One region of the Paenibacillus sp. FSL K6-2859 genome, then DNA from elsewhere that is predicted to be linked to it. Evidence: riboswitches for the same ligand, from Rfam matches in the RefSeq annotation. Region 1 holds a riboswitch; each other region holds the start of a gene.

Region 1 (8,131 bases):
GCGGTGGCGATGAACGATACACTACCCGTTAGTTAAGGAACAATTGATGCTGCTGCAAATGGATCGTTTATTTTTATCGAATCGGTTATTACCCGAAATGAAATTTCATGCTGCGAGAGCGCGTGCAATTTTTACTCTAAGAAGACTATACCAAATATTCGGGATAGAGGAGCAAGGTGAGATGAGGATTAATCTCCGGCTGACCCATCAGCAGTTCGCGGATATAATCGGAACGCTCAGGGAGACGGCTACCCTTGTGCTTAAAGATCTGCAAGAGCAAAAGATTATTGAGATTCAACATCAACAGTTAACCGTGTTAGACCCGTCGTACTTACTGGAGTAAACGGATTTTGATTGAGAATAGTAGTTCTGGGATCTTTTTAAGAGAGTCGAAGATGAAAGGGGTTATGAATGTGGCTTGTAATCATTGTGTAGTAAGAGAACTGAATTTTGAAATTAAGGCTCATGGCGAGCTTAATCTAAGGATGTTACCTGAGGTTATTCATCATTTGAGTAGAAGCAATACGATACATAAGGTAGAAGAAAATGTGATTACGATTAAAGAGGCTGGGGCGCGGGATTTTCTGGATTTCTGTAATGATCATATGGCGTCGAAGCAGATTGAATTCCGTATAGATGACCAAACATGGAGACCTCTATCCGAGATGCCCACTGTACTTGATATGGAGTGGATTGATGAGGTTATCACTAAGGGGTTAGTGATTTGTCACTTCCAGCCAATCGTGAATGCAAAGGAAGAGATTTTTGCATACGAGGTCTTATCCAGATTTAAAAAAGAAGATGGAGCCCTTATCTATCCTAATGAGATCTTTACGGCGGCACGCAATCGTGGCCGTTTATATGCTTTAGACCGGTTATGTAGAATGACTGCTGTAAAATGTGCTGCACCCTTAAATAAAAAAACGTTTATTAATTTTATCCCAACGTCGATCTACGCTCCAGAGTTCTGCCTAAGATCAACAGTTGAATTGGCCAATCAATTAGGCGTAGATCCCTCTCTTTTTGTCTTTGAAGTTGTTGAGACGGAGAAAGTGGATGACCTTGCTCATTTGAAAGCTATTTTGACATATTACAAGGATCGGGGATTTGAATACGCTCTAGATGATGTTGGCGAAGGCTTCAGCACAATCGAGATGTTATTGGCACTTAAACCCCATTACATGAAGCTGGATATGAAATATGTTCAGGGTGTGTCTAGTGATCCGAGCAAACAGAAAGTAGCAGAACAGTTTTTAGAAAAGGCATTAGAAATCCAATCCGTTCCCTTAGCAGAAGGAGTGGAATTTAGAGAGGACTTTGAATGGCTTAAGCAGAGTGGTTATCAGTTGTTTCAGGGATATTTATTTGGAAAACCTGACCCTATTCCCAAACAGTGATCCTAATGAGTAGATCTCCGTCTAGAGGATGAGATGAATTCAGGTCAGAGTCTGATTACAGGTGAGCCCCGGGGCTGTACAATTTAGGTAATTGAGAAGGGGGGCGGATGAATATGGAATGGCATAAATACATCACACGTTGGGCAGATTCCAGGGGCTGGGAAGGGCGAGAGATTGATTATCAGTGGCCTTCTCCCTCATTTCCAGTGGTAAGTATTCGCAGCAATTTAGGTCGCTACTCTGGTCAGGGTTATGGCAGCAGACCTCGTGTGAAGACAGCTGTTGGATTAATTGCTATTGGAGATATAGCTGTAGGCTTGATTTCCATAGGTGCGATAAGCGTAGGGGTACTATCCGTGGGTGCAATATCACTAGGAATGTGGTTAGCACTTGGAGCGATAGCACTTAGCTGGCTTGGCTTCGCAGCTGGGGCGATTGCTATTGCAGGAGTGGCTGTAGGAGCGATCGCGATAGCCGAAAAAGCGTTAGGTGCTGTCGCCATAGGGGATACGGCATTTGGAGCGGTAGCCATAGGACGGATTGCTGGGGGAGCCGTAGCTATTGGACAATGGGCATATGGTCTAATCGCGGTTGGCGAGCATGGCTTTGGGTTAATTCCGATCACAGGTGATGTGTGGAATTGGTTTCGGCGACTATTTGGAGGTTGAACGCTCCTCCAGTCCTAAAGTATCACTCTTCGTCTGGGACAGTTGATAAATAATATCGATCAGTTAGAGGAAATTGATTGCAATTACCTATGTCGATCAAATATCAATTTCATACCAAATAATCATGCAATAAGATGCATAGTTATGTTAACCTTTGTAATGTAATCGAAACTTCATAGGCAAACCTATGGAAATGTAGGGACGCAAAGCTATAGGGACTAAGGTTATCACGACTATTGTCAGCCAGCTGCCAAAGAGTGTATAACGCTTTTTGTTTTTAAGGTTTAATAAAAATTAAGTCTTAATTTTTATGCAACTTTAGCTGCAATCAAGCTACTCTTTCGGGGTAGTTTTTTTTGTGCCCATTTTTAGGCATTGAAGAGATTTATATTACATCTGGGGGGTAGAAAAGATGAAAAAAATGATTGCAATCGCTACATCGGCAGCCATGTTAGCTAGCTTTTCGAGTGAGGCAGGTTATGCTTTAGCAAGTGATGTAAGCAAGGTAACTGTAGTGAACACTGTAGTACAAAGCAAGGCTGACCTAATAAGCAATGCGTCAGTTATTCCGTTTGATCTGTACGGCAAGGCTATCCTAGGCGCTTATAATGATGTTTTTAGAATGAATCCTGCGAATATTAAATCCATTACCAATAACGGTGGTAACTACTCAGGTTCACCTATAGCTAAGGCTATTGATGGCGATATGAGTACGCATTGGGAAACGGGCAAACCGAATAGTTCAACGTTTACGAATGAGGTTGTCTTTGTATTCAATGAGTCCACTGAATTAAATAGAATCGTATATGCTGCAAGACAATCCAGCGCAAAGGGTAAGGGGTTTGCCCAGGAATTTGATATTTATGGCTCAACAACGGATGCAGGCGATTATACGCTAGTATCCTCTGGAGAATATAAAGGCTCAACAGGTGACGTAGTAGAGGTGCAGTTTGACAGGGCAACCTTTAAGAGACTTAAATTTGTCTTCAAAAAAGCTAACCAAGATTGGGCGAGTGCGGCTGAGTTTTCTTTTTACAAAGAAGATGCCGTATCCGCTAAAATGAAAAATTTATTCACAGATGACAGCTTGAGTCAAGTTAGCGCAGCATTTAATACGATGGAGAAATTAACGGCTTTAGAACAAGAAGTGCAGACACATCCACTGTACGCGCAGTTTCAAGCAGATATAGAGAATGCAAAAGTACTTCTGGAGAATCATCAAATAGAGGCAACAGCGGCTAAGGTTTCGAAGCTAAAAGGCTATGGTACAGCATATGAAAATGCCTATAGCGAAGCTTATAGAATGCCCAACTCAAACGTATCAAAAGTAACGGTGAACGGCGGAAGCTACCCAGGTACGAAACCGGAATACATGCTCGATGACCAACCGAATACACACTGGGAAACCAATAAAAACAATGACGACAGCTTCACGAATGAAGTTGTGTTTGAGTTAGCGCAAGCGAAAGTATTAGATAGAGTGGCTTTCCTGGCTAGAGATAACCGCAAAGGCTTCCCAGAGGCTTTTCAAATTTATGCATCAGAAACAAGTAAGGGAGAGACCTTCCAGCTCGTATCTAGCGGAACCGCGAATAGTACGAATGACTTTCTGGAGTTTAAATTTGAACCTACGAAGTTTAAAAGATTGAAATTCAAGTTCACAAAAGCCAATATCAACAGACCCTTTGCAGCCGAATTTAGATTTTATACAGAGGATAAAGTAAGTGAAGCTGTAAATGGTATTTTCACAGATGGCACGATGAGTGCGGTTGTTCCCGCTTATAATAGCGTCGAAGCAATCAACGAATTAGAAGAAGCGGCAAAAGTACATCCGCTCTATCCAATCCTGAAGGATTCTTTGGATTTAGCTAAGAAGCTAGTGAATGGTGAAATTCAAACCGAAGGCACCATCATTGAGTCGGAACAACGTGGAGATATGAAAAAGCATGCGCAAGAAAACCTGAGAATTGGTTTCGGTACGAACAACCAGCCTACAGGTCTCGTTGCAATGCCTGGAGATACAATCAACGTTTATGTGGACGCAGCTTCGAGCGATAAATTGCCTTCTTTAGTCTTTTCTCAACAAGAGGCGGCTTGGAACGTTTGGGCTAGCAGTGTGAAATTGCGTCCAGGTAAAAACACAATAACCGTTCCTGAATTTGCGACGAATAGTTATTATGCACATGAAGTGACTAAGGGCGGTACAGTGTATATCGTCAATCCATATACAGCGGAGGAACAAGGTAAAGCACCTATGATCCGGTTCGAGGGGCTTACCAAGATCCCTATGATGACTAAGATTACAGATCCTGAACAATTCAAAGCCTTCTTAACCACCTATAAACAAAAAATAGATGAAGATAAGGCAGCGCATCCGAATGTTCAAGATCGCAAGCTCATTGATGTGGTGGAAATGGTCAGCGATCATGTTATTTTCACAGGCACTGCGACAGAAGCTTATAACATGTTTATTACGCAAGGAAATGATCCGCTGGGTACCGTAACCGGCTATGATACTTGGATGAAGACGATCTTTGACTTCTATGGCTTGGATGGCAGTAGTGTGATTCATGATGCCAAGCTAATTCGTGAGAATATCCGATTGATGCAGCCTTATGGTGCGATGTATGCAGCGGGGGACCATACAGGGATACAACTTGGAACCGTGGGGACAATGTTAGGTGATTTTAACAAAGTCTATCCAGGCTGGGGATTGAATCATGAAATAGGGCATCGCTTGGCGATGGGCGAACGAGAATATGGTGAAGTAACCAATAATATGGTGTCTATGCTGATGTCAGTCTATGCGGACTCGATGGATACTCGTATTCCTTTTGAAAGTGATATATATAAATATGTAATCGAAGAAAATAAAGTGGTTATGAATCAGCAGGGCTTATTTGCACAGCTTGGTGCCTATTGGCAGTTAGAATTGGCGCATCCGGGTTACTGGACAGAACTGACCAAGCTGTACCGCGAGCGGAAGGTCTCCCTTCCGAACGGCGACAATTCCAAGCAGCAGTATTTGGTGGAGTTCTCCTCTGAAGTGCTGGGGTTAGACTTAAGTAGCTATTTTGCCAGACATGGCTTCACTGTGAATCCTGAAACAAAAGTGAAGTTAGCTAAATATCCAGCACCGAAAAAGCTCTGGTATTTAAACAATTCAGTGGTTCATTATGAAGGAACAGGAATAGCAGATAAGAATGTTGCGATAAAGGTTAATATCACGCCTAACACTACTGCTAAATCGAACACACTAAGCTTCAGTATGGATACGGATCTTAAGAAAGATTTCTTAGGTTATGAGGTGTATAGAGACGATAAGTTAGTAGGGTTTACAGGGACTGACCAGTTCGTGGATACGAATGTAGATAACAGCATCAATTATACGTACAAGATCGTTGGTTATGATAAGAAGCTGAACCCACTGAAGCCGGTACAGGTTAAAGCCTTCAAGCCAGCGTTATCTGTTGAAGATCAAATCACGTTAAAGCTTAATCAAGCTTTTGATCCGATGAACTATGTAAAAGCGACTAACTATCAAGGAAACGATATTACGGCTAATGTCACCCTGAAAGCAAATACCGTTGATGTAACGCAAAAAGGCGACTACGAAGTGGTGTATGAAGTGAAGAACGAAGGGGTTACAGAAACCAAAACAACACTGGTTACGGTAACGAGTGACTATGCTTATCTTTCGGATCTTAATGCCAAGTCAGTCGTTGTTGGTTGGGGTGAATTAAAGAAAGATAAAGCCGTTTCTGGTGGAATCATCAGCCTTGTTCGACAAGGGCTAGCTGCAACCTATGCCAAGGGAATCGGTGTACATGCGAACTCTGAAGTTGTTTATGATATTGAGGGTATAGGTTATGACTTCTTTGAAAGCTACATCGGGATCGATCAAGCGATGAAAGGAAAGCCATCCTCTGCAACCTTTGAAGTGTATGTAGATGGAGAGAAGAAATTCGCGAGTGATGTTTTCCGGGCAGGGACAGAGCATGAATTTGTGAAAATACCTGTGACAGGTGCGCGCGAAGTGAAGCTGGTTACCACAGATGCTACAGATGGCAATGCTTCAGATCATACGGTATGGGCCGATGCGAAGTTTACGAATACTTCAAGTAAGCCGACCATCACAGTGCCGGAAGAGACAACTTTCGTTCAGTTGAATAGTGAATTTGATATTTTGACTGATGTCATAGCCGTTGATAAGGAAGATGGTAACTTGATTGGAGCCGTTGAGGTAAACCCGAATGGTTTCACTTCAAGTAAAACAGGCACTTACACCGTCGAACTGTCAGTTACAGACCGGGATGGGAATACAGCTGTGCAGACCCGAAAGATCGTTGTGTACAGCGCTAGTAAATACTTGAGTGATACAGCTTGGCAGTCGGCAAGAACGGATTATAATGTGGTTCGTAAGGATAAGGCAAGTTCTAACAATCCGATTAAACTACTTGTAAATGGCGTAACCAAAGAATTTACGAAGGGCTTAGGAACGCATGCTAACTCTGAAATTGTGTATAATCTGGCGGGTGCTAATTTCGAATATTTTGAAACATGTGTAGGGGTTGACCGAAATATCCCAGAGCAAAATAATTCTAGTGTGATCTTCAAAATCTTTGCCGATGGGGCAGAAGTATATAATAGCGGACTGATGAAATTTGGCACGGAAGCTAAAATAGCTCGAATCCCTGTGAAGGGTGTAAATGAATTGAAATTGGTATTAGATAATGCAGGTAACGGAAATGCATCAGATCACGGTGATTTTGCGGATGCGAAGTTTATGATTCTGAACAGTACGCCGGAGCTTACGATCCCTAAACCTGTATCCACCAAAGTGGGGCAAGCCATAGCCATAAATGAAAGCTATTCGGCAACGGATTCAGAAGATGGTGACTTAACGGCTCAAGTAAAGGTTACGGGTGAAGATCAGGTTAAATTCAACAAAGCTGGAAAGTATCCGATCACTTATATGGTAACCGATAGTGATGGAAATACGACCACGAAGACTAGAACTATAGCCGTAGTAGACATGACGGATTTTACGTATCTGACGGATTACGACTGGAACTCTACTCAGAACAGCTTTACCGCACCTTTGAAGGACAAATCTGTTAGTGCCAATACGCTGAGATTAACAGATAAGGGCAATCAAGTGGTGTCTTACGAGAGAGGGATTGGAGCGCACTCCAACTCGACGATTGTATACGATCTAAGCGATAAGAACGCGGACTACTTCACTTCCTATGTGGGTGTAGATCGGCAAATGTACGGTACGGTTGGTTCGGTGAGCTTCGAAGTGTTCGTCGATGGAGAGAAGAAGTTTGATAGTGGACTTATGAACTCCAGAGATCCACAGAAATTTATCGAGTTAGATGTTAATGGAGCCCAAGAGCTGAAGTTAGTCGTTACAGACGGTGGAAATGGCAACGGATCTGACCATGCTACATGGGGGGGGACCAAACTACATTTCGCGAATGGAGATCACCTATTCACTGGAGATCTGGAACAAGCGATTGCTGTGGCGAAAGCAATTTCTCTTGAAGGTTTCACAGCCGAGAGTATTGCGGTGTTTACGGCCAGTCTCTCGGGTGCAGAAGCAGCTTTGGCTAATCCTTCGGTCACACAAAGTGAGGTAGATGCAGCCGCAGCGGCGTTACAACAGGCAGCAGAGGGTCTCACCGAAATAGACCTTACGCAAGAAATCACGATTGCAGACCCATATTTAAGTGCCTCAATTAAGGCCGCACTAGGCGTATCTGGACAGCTAACGCTAGGGGACATGTATAAACTTACGACGTTAACGAGCGTAACTGGAAGAGCTAAATCTTTGGAAGGTCTTCAGTATGCTAAGAACTTAGAAACACTTAATATTGCTGGAAATGAAATTACGGATTTCTCTCCACTACAAGGATTGACTAAACTGACTAGCTTATTGGCCGACCCACAAGTGATTGAGATAGCACAATTAGAGGGTCCTGTAGTTGAATTGACCAATCTGGTGAAAGGGCTCGATGGCAGTAAAGTAATTCCTAGTTCAGCAGGGGTTAGAAACACTGGGAC
Region 2 (8,131 bases), 6.0 Mb from region 1:
GAGCCTTCCTCAGGAAACCTTGGGCTTTCGGCGGATCAGATTCTCACTGATCTTTTCGTTACTCATACCGGCATTCTCACTTGTATGCTGTCCAGCGCTCCTTACGGTACACCTTCAACCCACATACAACGCTCCCCTACCCCAGATACATACGTATCTAGCCATAGCTTCGGTGGTGTGTTTAGCCCCGTTACATTTTCGGCGCAGAGTCACTCGACCAGTGAGCTATTACGCACTCTTTCAATGGTGGCTGCTTCTAAGCCAACATCCTGGTTGTCTGTGCAACTCCACATCCTTTCCCACTTAACACACACTTGGGGACCTTAGCTGATGGTCTGGGCTGTTTCCCTTTTGACAATGGATCTTAGCACTCACTGTCTGACTCCCGGCAATAAGTATATGGCATTCGGAGTTTGACTGAGCTTGGTAATCCTTGCGGACCCCGCACCCAATCAGTGCTCTACCTCCACTACTCTTATACCGAGGCTAGCCCTAAAGCTATTTCGGGGAGAACCAGCTATCTCCGAGTTCGATTGGAATTTCTCCGCTACCCCCACCTCATCCCCGCATTTTTCAACATGCGTGGGTTCGGGCCTCCAGTGCGTGTTACCGCACCTTCACCCTGGACAGGGGTAGATCACACGGTTTCGGGTCTACGTCCACATACTCATTCGCCCTATTCAGACTCGCTTTCGCTGCGGCTCCGTCTTCTCGACTTAACCTTGCATGTTAAACGTAACTCGCCGGTTCATTCTACAAAAGGCACGCCATCACCCATTAATAGGGCTCTGACTTTTTGTAAGCACACGGTTTCAGGTTCTATTTCACTCCCCTTCCGGGGTGCTTTTCACCTTTCCCTCACGGTACTGTTTCACTATCGGTCGCCAGGTAGTATTTAGCCTTAGCAGATGGTCCTGCTGGATTCATACGGGGTTTCACGTGCCCCGCACTACTCGGGATCCGTCTCGGAGAGAACACAGTTTAGGTTACAGGGCTTTTACCTCTATCGCGGGCCTTTCCAGACCTCTTCACCTACCATATTCCTTTGTAACTCCATGTGAGACGTCCCACAACCCCTAAGAGCAAGCTCTTAGGTTTAGGCTGTTCCGCGTTCGCTCGCCGCTACTGACGGAATCACTATTGTTTTCTCTTCCTCAGGGTACTTAGATGTTTCAGTTCCCCTGGTCTGCCTCTACATCTCCTATGTGTTCAGAGATGAGTAACTGCGAATTACCACAGCTGGGTTTCCCCATTCGGACACCCCCGGATCAAAGCTTGCTTACAGCTCCCCGAGGCAGTTTCGTTGTTCGCCACGTCCTTCGTCGGCTCCTGGCGCCTAGGCATCCTCCGTGTGCTCTTATTAGCTTAACCTTGATTTTTCCGTAGGAAAATATCATACAATGACATTTCTCTTGGAATCATCTCACTAATAACATTTACTTGTTTGCACAAGTTGCTAAAAGATGTTCTAAAACGCAAATTCGTTTCGGTATCCAGTTTTCAAGGATCAAGTCTTACTTGAGAGCTTAAACTCTCAAAACTGAGCAACGAGTGAGTAACAGGCCTAAACCTGAGATTTGGAAGTTTAACTTCCGATTTGAATGTCTTCATTGCAGAAGACGATTCTCCATAGAAAGGAGGTGATCCAGCCGCACCTTCCGATACGGCTACCTTGTTACGACTTCACCCCAATCATCTACCCCACCTTCGGCGGCTGGCTCCCTTGCGGGTTACCCCACCGACTTCGGGTGTTGTAAACTCTCGTGGTGTGACGGGCGGTGTGTACAAGACCCGGGAACGTATTCACCGCGGCATGCTGATCCGCGATTACTAGCAATTCCGACTTCATGCAGGCGAGTTGCAGCCTGCAATCCGAACTGAGACCGGCTTTGATGGGATTGGCTTCACCTCGCGGCTTCGCTTCCCGTTGTACCGGCCATTGTAGTACGTGTGTAGCCCAGGTCATAAGGGGCATGATGATTTGACGTCATCCCCACCTTCCTCCGGTTTGTCACCGGCAGTCACTCTAGAGTGCCCAACATTACTTGCTGGCAACTAAAGTTAAGGGTTGCGCTCGTTGCGGGACTTAACCCAACATCTCACGACACGAGCTGACGACAACCATGCACCACCTGTCTCCTCTGTCCCGAAGGCCGCCACTATCTCTAGTGGATTCAGAGGGATGTCAAGACCTGGTAAGGTTCTTCGCGTTGCTTCGAATTAAACCACATACTCCACTGCTTGTGCGGGTCCCCGTCAATTCCTTTGAGTTTCAGTCTTGCGACCGTACTCCCCAGGCGGAGTGCTTACTGTGTTAACTTCGGCACCAAGGGTATCGAAACCCCTAACACCTAGCACTCATCGTTTACGGCGTGGACTACCAGGGTATCTAATCCTGTTTGCTCCCCACGCTTTCGCGCCTCAGCGTCAGTTACAGCCCAGAAAGTCGCCTTCGCCACTGGTGTTCCTCCACATATCTACGCATTTCACCGCTACACGTGGAATTCCACTTTCCTCTTCTGTACTCAAGTCACCCAGTTTCCAGTGCGACCTCAGGTTGAGCCCAAGGTTTAAACACCAGACTTAAATGACCGCCTGCGCGCGCTTTACGCCCAATAATTCCGGACAACGCTTGCCCCCTACGTATTACCGCGGCTGCTGGCACGTAGTTAGCCGGGGCTTTCTTCTCAGGTACCGTCACTCCGGTAGCAGTTACTCTACCGGACGTTCTTCCCTGGCAACAGAGCTTTACGATCCGAAAACCTTCATCACTCACGCGGCGTTGCTCCGTCAGACTTTCGTCCATTGCGGAAGATTCCCTACTGCTGCCTCCCGTAGGAGTCTGGGCCGTGTCTCAGTCCCAGTGTGGCCGTTCACCCTCTCAGGTCGGCTACGCATCGTCGCCTTGGTGGGCCGTTACCCCACCAACTAGCTAATGCGCCGCAGGCCCATCCCTCAGTGACAGATTGCTCCGTCTTTCATTCTTTCTTCAGGAGAAGAAAGAAATTATCCGGTATTAGCTACCGTTTCCGGTAGTTATCCCAGTCTAAAGGGCAGGTTGCCTACGTGTTACTCACCCGTCCGCCGCTAAGTTATTTTGAAAGCAAGCTTTCAAAATAACTCCGCTCGACTTGCATGTATTAGGCACGCCGCCAGCGTTCGTCCTGAGCCAGGATCAAACTCTCCAATTAGTATTGAAAAGAGCGATATGCTCATTTTGAAACATCTGACGAGAAAATTAATTCTCACGATGAAATTTCAAAAGCGTAAAATACGCTGTGAAACTCATCAGTTTTGGAATTCACTTTCGTGATTTCCTACTCACTCGTTGTTCAGTTTTCAAAGATCAAGTTCTCGTTGGCGCCGTTTAATGTCTCAGCAGCAACTCTTATAATATATCATGTTGTTCTCAGTAATGCAAGCTTTATTTTTCGAAAACCGTTTATATCACTCTCTCAAACATTGCCTGTACGCTTTCCAACAACGCTTAACTATAATAACCTATCTATTCATAGAAAAGCAACCCCTAATAGAAAAATAAACAACCAGCTTAATAATTAAGCTGGTTGTTTATTTAATAGAGTTATGATTCTAGCGATGCAAATTAATAGTATTTTGCTGCAGTATACTTACTTGAAGCCTTAATAAAATCTGCATTCTTCTTACTCTTCGCTGCCGATGCATCTACCGTAGTATCAATAGTAACCCATTTCCCATCCATCAGTACTTCATTCCATGCATGATATTGGGTAACGTAGCTAGTATTCCCCATCACCAACTTAGCAGGCACATCTACACTACGCAGCATTGCGGCAAAAAGAGAAGCATAGTCATAGCAGATTCCTTTTTTAGTATTCAAAGTGTTGTTAATGTTCGGAATATAATCTGTTGTTACGTTATTAGCAAGAGAATAATCGTATTGTACATTAGCAACTACATAGTTATAGATTGCCTTAACTTTTTCTTCATCTGTTGTTTTGCCTTTTGTAAGCTCTTTTGCCTTAAGGATCGCTTTATCAGAAGAACTCCATTTCACATTCTGTACGGAGCCCAAATATACGGAATTCGAGTCACTCATGGTTACATCTACTACTTCGGAATATAACGATTTGTATTTATTTCCTGTTGTGTTCTCAAGAACAGAAACCTTATAAGTACCATTACCTTGTTGTAAAGGGAAGTCCTCCGCTTGTCCAGAAGCATATAAGTTATATGTATAGCTGCTGTTGTCTTTAGTGATCATGAGTTTGATTCTTTTATCTTTCGGAATATCATAGTTAATCCCAATAACACCTTGAGCCACTTTTGATGTAATCAACCAGCTCGCATCTACACTTGCGGCTTGAGCTGTGCTTACCGGAACCGCAGTAATTAGTACGAACAGCGCCATCATCATAAAATAAACCTTTTTCACGGATAAAACCCCTTTCGGTAGCTGGCTGCCATCCTTTCGGGAAGGCCCTTTAGCTTTGCGTCCCTACCTTTCGATAGGTTTGCCGTTATCGTATAAGCTCTATCTGTTCTAATTTCACTAGACAAATTAACAGAATCAGTCCTAGTAGAAATATGAATCTAAGATTCTTATATATTTTATAAAAACAAAAAAAGCCTCTTCATTCGGTAACTGGCTGCCATCCTTTCGGGAAGGCCCTTTAGCTTTGCGTCCCTACCTTTCGATAGGTTTGCCGTTTATCGTGTTTAGCTTTTATAGTCTTATACTACCATATTTATCCTCGTAAACAAGAACAAAATTGCTAGATTTACTATTATTTTATAGTTATTTCTCTGTATTTGAGTTCTCTTGTTATTTCTCGTCAACGATTAGGAAAGCTTGGCATGAACAATCAAACGATGTGTAGGATCTACTAGTGGGTCACACGTAATTAGGGTAAGAATTTTATCTTTGTTATTCCCGTCTAGAACAGACACATCACTAGGAAGTACAACAGAAATATCATAAACCTCGTAATTATAAGTCTGATCGCTAGTTTTTACCGTAATCGTATCCCCAATCACAACCTCATTCAATCGGTTAAACAATCTGCCCGTAGTTCTAGCTCTATGCGCAGCTATTGCAGCGTTCCCTATTTCTCCTAATGGAGTTGTTTCTTTCATATGGGCCGCAGCATGCTTCATATTCGCTTTAGTAGCCCCTTCTAATACAGGCAGCTTCAGATCGATCTTATCGATCTCAATTAATGCGATGACTTTGCCACCCACTTCAATTTCCGGTTCCGGCTTTTCTGTTTCTTGCGGCTGTGCTTGTGCATCTAGAACGGATTCCTCCGCTAGTAGCTGAGTGACCTCGGCATATCTGCTCTTCAGATCAGGTGGTGGAGTGCTTTCAGTGGTGCTGAGTTCAGCTGATTCTAATAGCTTATCCTGCTGCCAGTCGTTATACCATTCGTTAGCTTTTGGATAGAGCATGATAAGGATCCCAGCCAGTATGAGCACGCACGAGAATTTACGCATGATTGTCACCTCCGTGTATTGATTCTCTTGATTTTAGAATACCCATTTACGACTTCCGAAGAAATTAATGATCACCGTAACAAAGGTTACTAATACCTTGGAGATCAACACTTGAATGCCTAACTTGTCAGTCAACAGATGCATTAATAGCAGCGATATCCCTAAGACCACCAGATTCAGCATGATAAACTTCAACAACTGTACCTTATCAAAACCTTCTTTTTTGCCACGATCGCGATCCCGAAAGGTTACTTTTTTATTCAAAATAAAGCTATTCGCTGTCCCTGCACTATAAGAAATCACCTGTGCCAATGCATATACCATCCCAAGTGAGTTCAGTAATGTGAAGATTACGAAATCAATGAGGGTATTTACCAGACCTACAGCATTAAATTTGAGAAACTGTATGAAAGCAGTCCGCAAGTTCTTATCTGACATCATTGTAATCCTTCCGGCGATCCACTTCTTCTTCGTTACGATATCCTATGGTCTCACTGACAATATACAATGGTCTATCCTTAGACTCGTCATAAATCCGTCCAATATACTCACCGATTACACCTAGCAGCATCAGAACGATACCGTTAAAGAGCAAATTGACGCCTACAATGGAAGCCCAACCCGGAACCGTCCATGAGGTGAAAAAGATTTTTTGAAACAATACGAAGAATAAATAGAGAAAGCTGGAGAAGGAAAGAAAGAATCCGACATACGTAGCAATCTTAAGTGGCTTATGCGAAAAAGAAGTGATCCCATCCAGCGCAAAGCGAATCATTTTCTTAAGAGGATACTTAGTTTCTCCTGCAAATCGTTCTTCCCGCTCATATTCCACCATCGTCTGCTTAAAGCCGACCCAGCTCACTAAACCTCTGACATACCGATTTTTTTCCTTGAGACCCCGCAAGACATCACATACCTTACGATCAATAAGACGGAAGTCACCTGTGTCCGTAGGAATGTCTACACTTGTCATGCTGCTGAGCAACCGATAAAAGATCTTAGCCGTTACTTTTTTGAACATCGTTTCTCCACGGCGCTTCAGCCGCTTCGCGTACACAACGTCATAGCCCTCTTTCCACTTCTCGATCATTTGCAAAATGACCTCCGGTGGATCTTGAAGGTCAGCGTCAATAACAACAACCGCTTGACCTTCGGCATAGTCCATGCCAGCTGTAATTGCTACCTGATGTCCGAAATTACGCGAGAAGTCAATTAGCTTGACGCATTCATCCCGATCACTGATCTCCCGAATCATCTGGGCCGAACGATCACGACTTCCGTCATTAACGAAGACTAGCTCATAAGTATCGCCGCATTCGTCCATTACTTTTTTCAAACGTTCATAAGTAACGCTAATTACTTGCTCCTCATTGAACATGGGTACAATTACACTATATCTGGCTTTCACCTTTATTCCTCCTAAAAGCTTTATGGAGCGTTACAACTTTCTATTCCTCATAATAACGCTGTAAGCATAAACTTATTGTTATAGATATTTTGAAAAAATCTTAGAAAACCCAAGATGGGAACCAACGCAGCATATCCTTCACATAATCTCCGCTTACCTGCATCCCTGATAGGACTGGGTAGAAGGCGACAAAGAGCAGCAAAGCAACAGCCACATAGATATAACTAACATAACGAGCCTCAGGATACTTACTATCTAACAACTTCATTATATATACAATACCAAGAATCATAAAAGGCACCATAGCAAAATAATGGTAGATAAAGGTTTCCCTTGGGACAAGCATCCACGGAACATATTGTGAGAAAAATGCGATCCAGATCATATAAAGGTTCTTATCCTTGCGTTTCAGTGTAATCCACAGCGTTGCCAGCATTGCGAATATACCCGTCCACCAGATAAGCGGATTCCCCATAGTCACTATACTGCTGACCTGACCTTGCGGCAATCCTTCACTGCCACTGAAGAACCAGACGGGTCTCTTCATAAACGGCCATTGCCACCAGGAGGACGCAAAAGGATGTGTAGCTACAAGCTGACTGTGATAGTTGTACATGTTCTTTTGAGAATCAATCAAGCCTTTTATAGTAAAGCCCTCTGCGGAAGCAGATAAACCCGGAACAAAAGATAAACTATAAATAATGACCGGTATGATTACGAAGAATGCAATACAGCTAGCTAGGGTAATAATGGTATTCTTCCAGAATGAATTTACGGCTTCGCGACAAGTGCCTAGCAGTTCCTTGTCTTTGATCTTCCCTTCCGCGAGCAACCGTCCCGATGCTTGGTATTCTCTGTAGCGCTCGAAGAGCGAAATCGCTAGCATAATGGCCAGCCCAGCTCCTCCGTACAGTACAATCCATTTGGAGGCTACACCAATTCCGAAAAATAGACCGGACCAGAATAACGGAATTAGCGTTTTTCTTAAGGGCTGCCTGAAGAAATTCATAGTGTAATATCGCTGCATGAAATAAAACATTAACATGATGAAGAATACTCCGTATACATCGATCGTAGAGATTCTTGTTTGTGTGAAATGCATAAAATCCAGTGCGAACAATCCAGCTGCAAGTGCTGCATATTTACTCTTTTTAAAGAGACGTAGTGCCATTACATAAATGAGAGGCAGCATGGCAATCCCGAACAATGTTCCGATAATACGCCAGCCGAAAGGATTGACTCCGAATAGTT
Region 3 (8,131 bases), 6.2 Mb from region 1:
TCTTCGGCTCTTCTTGCACCCAGACAATTTCCTGAAGGGAGGTGAAGGAGCTTAAGTGAGCACTCAGTTCAACTTCTGGGAACGGGTAGAGTTGCTCCAAGCGTAGTACATGTAGCCATGACCAACCTTTGTCTGAAGCAGCCTCTAGCTCTGTTTGGATGTCGATAGCTACTTTACCGCTGCAGACTACCAGACGTTTGACCTCACCTGGTTTCTGGCCTAGCAGGGGCTCTGCTAACACAGGCTGGAATTGTCCGGAGGCGAGCTCAGTACCGGCAGATGTGCTGCGCGAATTACGAATGAGACTCTTCGGCGTCATAATCACCAGTGGTTTAGCGTCTTCCTGTCCACATAAAGCAGCTTGGCGCCGCAAGACATGGAAATATTGAGAAGCGGTGGTCAAGTTGGCAACGGTCCAGTTCTCTTCCGCGGATAACTGCAGGAAGCGTTCTAATCTACCACTGGAATGCTCGGGTCCCTGTCCCTCGTAACCATGCGGTAACATGACGACGAGATTGCTGCGCTGTGTCCATTTCGCACGTCCGGCGGCAATGAATTGATCAAATATAACCTGACCTGCATTGGCGAAGTCGCCATATTGTGCTTCCCAGATGACGAAAGTTTCTGGTGCGAACACATTATATCCATACTCAAAACCTAGCACAGAAGCTTCAGATAGCGGACTGTTATATACGCCAAAGGAAGCACGGGAATTACTTAGCTGATGAAGCGGAGAGAATAATTCTCCTGTTTTGCTGTCGTGCAGTACTAGATGGCGGTGTGCAAAGGTGCCGCGCTGTGCATCCTGACCGCTAAGTCGAATTGGCGTTCCATCCTTCAGGATGGTAGCGAAAGCGAGAGACTCGGCGAGTGCCCAGTCGACCTTTTCACCCTCATTCAATGCATCCTTGCGACGCTGCAGAATACGTTCCAGTTTCGGATAGACTTGGAATCCATCAGGTACGGTTAGTAGCTCACGATTAATCTCTTGCAGACTGGAGATCGGTACGGCTGTAGTCCCTGCCGCTGAGCGCTCTGTTTGAAGAGGAACGAAGGCTTTTGGTTCTTTTTTCTTGTGATTGCCTTCCTTCATACTATCGTATGCACGTTGCAATACGCCTTCTGTTTCAATGTGCATCTTTTGTACATCTTCAGCTGTAAGGATTTTCTCACGCTGTAGCCGCTCCGCATACACCTTGTAAACGGTTGGATGATTACGCACCTTGCCGTACACGATAGGTTGTGTAGTTTCAGGATCATCCATTTCGTTATGTCCATGACGACGATAACCGATGAGATCAATAACGAAATCCTTTTTGAATTGATTGCGATATGCGCTAGCTAAACGAACAGCTGATATACAGGCATCGGGATCATCAGCGTTGACATGGATAATTGGAATTTCATATCCTTTTGCGATGTCACTCGCATAATGCGTTGAACGGGAGTCTTCACTTTCTGTCGTAAAGCCGATCCGGTTATTAACAATGATATGGATCGTCCCGCCATTCTGATAACCTTGAAGTTTGCCAATATTAAGTGTTTCTGCAACAATTCCTTCACCTGGAAAAGCAGCGTCGCCATGCATTAGCACCGCTATAGCTTTACTGGTATCAATCTTCGGCAATCCGGCTGTGCTCCGATCTTCTTGAGCAGCACGAGTGAAGCCTTCCACGACAGGATTGACGAATTCCAAGTGACTTGGGTTATTCGCTAGTGTTATTCTTGTGCGTACGGTTTCTCCTTCGCGAACAGCGCGGTCTGCACCGAGATGGTATTTCACATCACCCGTCCAGCCATAGTTAATGCCTGTAGAGCCTTCGGAAGGGAAAAGCTCCTTGTTTGGAGAATGATGAAACTCTGAAAATATAATATCATAAGGTTTGCCCAAAATATGGGCAAGAACGTTGAGGCGACCACGATGCGCCATGCCCATCAGAATATGCTCTGCACCGTCATGCGCAGCAGCGCGTACGATTTCATCGAGCATCGGTACGAGAGCGTCATTGCCTTCCAAGCTGAAACGCTTCTGACCCACAAAGGTTTTGTGGAGGAAGGTTTCGAATTGCTCGACTTGGATCAGGCGGTTTAGCAGCTCTTTACGTTCTGTATTATTTAAAGGCGCTGGTGAGCTTGTGGATTCTGCCTGTCTGTTCAACCATTTCAGTTCTTCTTCTTCATGCACATGCCCGAATTCATAGGCGATCGTCTTGGTGTAAGCCTGACGCATACGCTGAACTGCATCCCATCCGGTATGCACATCATTCGGGGCATTCTCCCAAATGAGCGTGGCAGGTAGTGCGATCAGATCCTCACGAGTCAGCTCATAGGTTTCGAGTTCGAGATATTTAGCCATGGGATTGTGATCACGCTCAAGCGGATCAATATCAGCGGCCATATGGCCATATATACGAATATTAGCGATTAGCTTGGAAGCTCTTACTGCCTTTCTAAGCCATTCGGTGTCTCCCGAAATGCGAGGCTGTGGAGCCGGTTCGCTGTCCGGTGTTAGGGGTGGGGGACCCGAATTTGTAAAAAGCTCGCGATAATTATTCTCTACGGTGGATGGATCTTTCACAAACTGTTCATATCTTTCTTGAATGTAGCCTAAATTGGGTCCGTAATACTTACTCCAAATGGATTCGTTATAGGGCTCTTTGGCTGCCATGAATACATCCTCCTTAACGGATGAACTCCATACGTGACATTTTGTGTCAACGCTTACTGGAGCTGTGATGATTGCGGTTTCATTTCTCATCTTATTGTGCTACTTTCCACACGTGTAATCAATTCATTCTTTCGTCCAATACGTTCGCAAAATGGTATGGGTTAGCTTGTTCTAATGAAAAGAACGCTGTTTCTTCTCATTACCCATTCCTAAGGCCCACTAAAATGATTCTAATATCCTTATTTTTAACTAATAGGGAAGGAAGCATCATTATATTGGCTTAATTAATTTTATGAATAGGACGAGTATCGTGTTAATAGGACAAGATATCACAGAAAAGAGCTTCTATTTTTTGTTTTTTAATGGAAAAACTAATCAGAAATCGACACACTTTTCCACTTTAGTATAGTATAATGTTATTGCAGTTAGCGTTTTTCATCCTTTTTGAAGTAGATCCTTTCGTGTAAAGGGTCCAGTAAAAGGTAAACCTGCCGAAAGACAGGGGCACAAAGTCGCGGGTCTAAGGTAGAAATACTATGACAGCCGGATTGCCTGGGGACGTAAAATCTTAGGAGGAGATTTTTTGGACAAGTCCAACCAGGGAAGCAACAGAGAACAGCAGGTTATTGATGTAGACGTAGAGTGGGTACATTTATTATTAGCAGCTAAGAAGGCTGGCATAAAGGCAGATGAAATTCGTCGATTCTTTCAGGAGAAGACTGTGCAAGCCGTGCAGTAATACATTAGAGCGTTATATACCGAAAAAGGGCATGGCGATAAATCGCTGTGCCCTTTTTCTATAAGTTGTACACGATACATGGTTAGAATATAAAACGCCTTCGCCATCCATGTTAGGAGGGCGAAGGCGTTTATGTTTGATAGTATGAGTAGAAGAGGATCTTATTAGATCAGATGAAGGATTAGTCCTTCTGATCCAGGCGCCATTTCTGGTAGTCCAGAAACTCCTTGAATTCGCGTTTGCTTATGCCTGAGGCCATAGCTTCCTGCACCAATCGGAACCATTCCGAATCTAAAGGCGATTCCTCAGCATCATTAGGCTCTCCATAGAGCAAAGCATGGATGGATACCTGAAGCGCATCGGCGATCTTTTCGATAAACTGGATGGAAGGATTGGATTGGATGTTTCTCTCCACATTGCTAAGATACGATTTAGCAACATCCGCTCTGTCCGCAAGCTCAGATAGGGAGAATCCCTTTTCTAGGCGGAGATGCTGGATACGTTGGCCCATATTTTGTGCCACTATGCTGACGCCCCTCCGTATTTTTTGTTATTAGTATAGCAAATATCGATAAATTCGACAAAGTTTATTGTAAAGAGAAGAGCAGCATCTACTTATCCGCTTTCCGGAATAAGAATCTGCTGCTCTTCGAATGGAAGACTTATTAGATTAGTAGTCAGTTCCTTTGCCTTGTTTAGCAAAGAAATCCCAAGTTAGTGTTAATGAATCCTTTTGGAAATAGTTTTGATCTTGGCCATCATCAACAAATTCAAATTGGACTGCGAATGTATCATTAGTACCGGCTTTAATTCCAGCTGCTTCACTGAGTAAAAACTTTCTTTCTACGATATCAGGGGACAAAGCTTTCAAATCGGCTAGTGTTGTTTCATAAACTACTTTATCGGCTTGAAATATATTACTCTTATCAAGATTTGTTAAGAATTTAACTTTAATGGATTTACCTAAATCAACACCGTTGTTGTTACCGCCCACATCATTAACGGAGTAGCTTGTCTTAAGAAGAACAGATCCGATATCGAGGGAACCGTCATTTTTTAATTTGAAGGTTTTAAATACAGTATCACCTGGCTTCAGGTTTGCGATATTTACGATAACAGAAGGGTCGGAGTTCAAATCGAGTGTACCTGCAGCGAATGTAGAAGTGTTTTGTGCAGTGTCACTAAAGTAAGCGAAGGTTCCTCCACCAATCAATGATAAACCCAGTGCTGCAGATGCTACGCCAAGACCCAATGTTTTTTTGATACCCATAATTAAAATTCCTCCTCGGTTTTTGTGGTTTTTTTATAAAATTTATATATTGTAACTTCCGGTTCGTAAGCGGAAGCGGACAATCAACGGATTACTGTATTTCAGTTGGGGGTGGAGAGGTGGGCAGTATAGCAGCATTTTTCTTTTCGAGTGCAGCTACAGCCTTCCATGATGAGTACAGGGCATAGAGCAGGAGCATCAAGCCTGGTACGATCATGAGCACGACACTTCCAGCTTTGGAAACTGCGAAATTCATAGCGTAACCTACGTAAGGTACGGTAACCCCGGTATACTCAGCTACAACATTCGTTGAACTGGTAGGGTTCATATCAGGCGCATCATTGTTATCGCCTTTCGTACGATACATGGCTTCACCAGTAGCGTTGTTCATTGTTGCTTCCACAACACGGTGAGTAATGAGCAGGTTTTCTTCATTTCTAAAGGTGATAACATCGCCTTTTTTGAAGCGATTCATATCTCCTCCGGGTTTTAAAGCGACAATCGATCCGGTGTGAATCCCTGGTTCCATCGAACCTGAGAGTACGGATTTGATCTGGTATCCGAAGAAGGCAGGTTCACCGCCGGAGGCCTTTGATAAAACTACAGCTACCACCAGCAGGATAAAGATGACAAGCATGATGCTCGATAATGTATTGTTGATCATTTTTTTAATCCGCATATTATTCTCCACCTTTGTCTTGTTGAGGGGCCGCAGGAGCTGGTGTTGCTGCCGGTGGGGAAGAGGTTGTATCTTCCGCCTTTGGCGTCTCCTGAGGAACCTTTTGCTGTGGTACATCTTGTGGAATCGTTGGCTCTTCACCAACTCCCGGAACGACTGGGTTAGTGGCTGGGGCTTCAGGTTGTTCTTTATTTATGTTTTCTGGAGCTGCTTCACCTGTCGGTGGAGTCACTTCCGTTTTTGTTTTCTCTTCTGCTTTCGCTTTGTCCTCGGCTTCTTGCTTTTCCTTCTTCTCCAGGGCCAAACGCTCTTCTTCTTTCTTCGCTTGTTCCAGCGCCTCTAATCGGGCTTTCTCAAGGGCTTCCAATTGTTGTTCACGGGCTTGACTGATCAATTGGAGCTGACTCTGAAGATTGCTGATTCCTGAAGTAGCGGATTCTTTAAGGTCATTCATTTCAGTGTTGAGATTCTCATAAGTGGAGGTCAGTTCGCTAGAGATATTGCCGGCCGGCTGACTAAAAGGAATCAGGAAAGGCAACGGCTGCTGAAACGCCTCATTGCGTAACTCGGGTTGTCCATATACATCACTGGTCACTACCGAAGCAAATGGAAGGCCGATGTCGTGTATGGAGTTTAGGTACTGGATAACTCCCTTTAATGAAGCATTTAGAGATTCAGAGATTACCCCACTTTGATTTAGGCTGCTTTGCAGCTCTCTGAAGAATGGTTCATCCTTGATTTCTAGACAGTTTGAATCTAGAGAGGTCATATATCCTCCAATCTGGAATAGGACGGCTGCTGCTGCGTTCAGCTCACCATTGATTTCGTTCCAAATTTGGCTGTTGGTGGCCAGTTGCTCATTCACGCCATTGATTTGAGATTGAAGTGCGGAGATTTGTGTGGAAATCTCTTGCGCTGCGACATCAAGCTCATCCAGCGTCATGCCTTCTATTCCCGAAACGTCTGAGAGACTGCCTGAAGGGGTATAGCTTTGCAGAGATCCTTTTAAAGCAGTAGCTCTTTCGATATGATCTTTGAGTTCTGTTAGAAGCCCCTTGATCGAGTTTGGAAATACTTCGCAAAAGCTAATGGTGCTAGTGGTTTGCGCAGTAGCTCCAAAACCACCATAGGTACTACCCACTTGCTGCGAGGTAGTCAGAAACAAGACGGAGACAGCCATTCCTGATTGCAGAACACGTAATCCGATTTGCTTCTTTCGTTTAGGCCTTCTTTTTGCTGATCTGGGTCTCAGAGGAATACCTCCCCTCAATGTCTTGAGTTACTTTGGTTCGTTATTATTGTTCTTTATTAAGAACAACTTCTGTAATGAATAATACATGGAATAATTTGAAAAGAAAACTGTCAATAAGTCTCATTTGTACTCTATAAAGAACGATAATGTTAATTTATCTCTATTTATCTCGGTTTATCGCTTGATATCTATTTTTATTCGCAATAAAGAACGATATAAGAGGCGACTGCATTAAAAATAGCCTAATCGCGCGTGAAGCGCGATTAGGCTATTAAGAATTCTTGCGAGTTTTAATTGTGGGTTCAGTTAGGGAAGACGAGTACCACGTGAACTAACATATAGGTCATACCATTCTTTTCGAGTAAGCTCCAGCTTGTCCGCATCGGCGCAGGCAGCGATGCGCTGCGGATTCACAGTCCCAATCACAGGCTGAATAGCTGCCGGATGTGTCATTAGCCAGGATAGCACTATGGCTTCGGGTGTTGTTCCTTTTTTATCTGCAATTTGTTTAACCATGGCGGCTGTCTGGACGATATTCTCTGGCTGATCCTCTAATGAACGTCCGCTAAATATGCCTTGTGCGAGTGGGCCCCAAGCTTGAAGCTGAATGTTCTCCATTCGGCAATGTTCAAGGGTTCCTTCGGGAAAGGTAATATCCTTCCAAGGTTCACGGTTTACACTGATTCCAGCATCGACCCAGCTGAGCTTGGCTAGGCTCATGTGTAGCTGGTTTACGATAAAAGGTTCATCGCAATAGGCTTGCAGCATTTTGATCTGCGCTGCACTCATATTGGAGACGCCGAAATGACGAACCTTACCAGCTGTCTTCAATTGATGTAATGCGGAGGCCACTTCCTCCGGATCCATTAAAGGATCAGGTCGATGCAGCAGCAGAATATCAATATATTCCGTTCCTAGTCGTGATAATATTCCATCCACACTGCTTAGAATATGCTGGCTTGAGAAATCAAAGACATTAGAACTGTCTCCAGGCTCCATTAGCTTAATACCGCACTTTGATTGGATAATGATTTCTTCGCGGAGTCCTGGGCGTTCTTTAAAGATCTGACCGAATACCTTCTCGGCTTTACCACGGGTATAAATATCTGCGTGATCAAACATATTGATACCAATAGATCGTGCAGCGTCGACGGCTGCATGTCCTTGCTTAACATTCTCGGTGGTAATCGGTTCATGATCCCAGCCCCCACCAAATCCCATACAACCTAGAGCAATACGGCTGGCTGGTATACCGCGCTTGTTTAAAGGCAGCGTTCTCAACAATGTGATTCCTCCCAGGGAAATATGATTGCGTACACGTACATATTGTACACGCTTAGATTCTAGTATGGTATTTATTGTCTCTGGAAAAGCAAAAAAAGAGTAGAGGCCCTAAGGACTCTACTCTGTATTAAGTGGTGTTCCAATGTCATTCAACTTGCGTGCTACAACATCATCATAGAGACGTTGCAGCCATTTTAGTTCAATAAGGGTGTGTTCATAGGTGCCGTACATGAGATGAA

The links. Region 1 has a riboswitch for cyclic di-GMP ahead of MHB64_RS29790 (NPCBM/NEW2 domain-containing protein). Riboswitches for the same ligand answer to the same signal wherever they lie in the genome.
Region 2: linked by a shared signal. The riboswitch ahead of MHB64_RS03225 (transglutaminase-like domain-containing protein) and the one ahead of MHB64_RS29790 (NPCBM/NEW2 domain-containing protein) in region 1 are both predicted to bind cyclic di-GMP.
Region 3: linked by a shared signal. The riboswitch ahead of MHB64_RS01960 (anti-repressor SinI family protein) and the one ahead of MHB64_RS29790 (NPCBM/NEW2 domain-containing protein) in region 1 are both predicted to bind cyclic di-GMP.

Annotation. Positions count from the first base shown of each region.
Region 1 is NZ_JBBOYU010000001.1:6,688,541-6,696,671, reverse strand. It holds gene MHB64_RS29805 (helix-turn-helix domain-containing protein) at 47-343, shown strand; gene MHB64_RS29800 (EAL domain-containing protein) at 396-1,397, shown strand; gene MHB64_RS29795 (hypothetical protein) at 1,511-2,065, shown strand; cyclic di-GMP riboswitch class I at 2,234-2,320, shown strand; gene MHB64_RS29790 (NPCBM/NEW2 domain-containing protein) at 2,478-8,131, shown strand, end outside.
Region 2 is NZ_JBBOYU010000001.1:724,937-733,067, reverse strand. It holds rRNA gene MHB64_RS03235 (23S ribosomal RNA) at 1-1,371, opposite strand, end outside; rRNA gene MHB64_RS03230 (16S ribosomal RNA) at 1,634-3,191, opposite strand; gene MHB64_RS03225 (transglutaminase-like domain-containing protein) at 3,605-4,414, opposite strand; cyclic di-GMP riboswitch class I at 4,428-4,508, opposite strand; cyclic di-GMP riboswitch class I at 4,617-4,697, opposite strand; gene MHB64_RS03220 (class D sortase) at 4,822-5,472, opposite strand; gene MHB64_RS03215 (GtrA family protein) at 5,506-5,913, opposite strand; gene MHB64_RS03210 (glycosyltransferase family 2 protein) at 5,900-6,880, opposite strand; gene MHB64_RS03205 (phospholipid carrier-dependent glycosyltransferase) at 6,981-8,131, opposite strand, start outside.
Region 3 is NZ_JBBOYU010000001.1:441,025-449,155, forward strand. It holds gene MHB64_RS01955 (2-oxoglutarate dehydrogenase E1 component) at 1-2,668, opposite strand, end outside; cyclic di-GMP riboswitch class I at 3,140-3,224, shown strand; gene MHB64_RS01960 (anti-repressor SinI family protein) at 3,252-3,407, shown strand; gene MHB64_RS01965 (helix-turn-helix domain-containing protein) at 3,589-3,918, opposite strand; gene MHB64_RS01970 (TasA family protein) at 4,078-4,677, opposite strand; gene sipW (signal peptidase I SipW) at 4,769-5,356, opposite strand; gene MHB64_RS01980 (hypothetical protein) at 5,358-6,626, opposite strand; gene MHB64_RS01985 (aldo/keto reductase) at 6,915-7,892, opposite strand; gene MHB64_RS01990 (PadR family transcriptional regulator) at 8,010-8,131, opposite strand, start outside.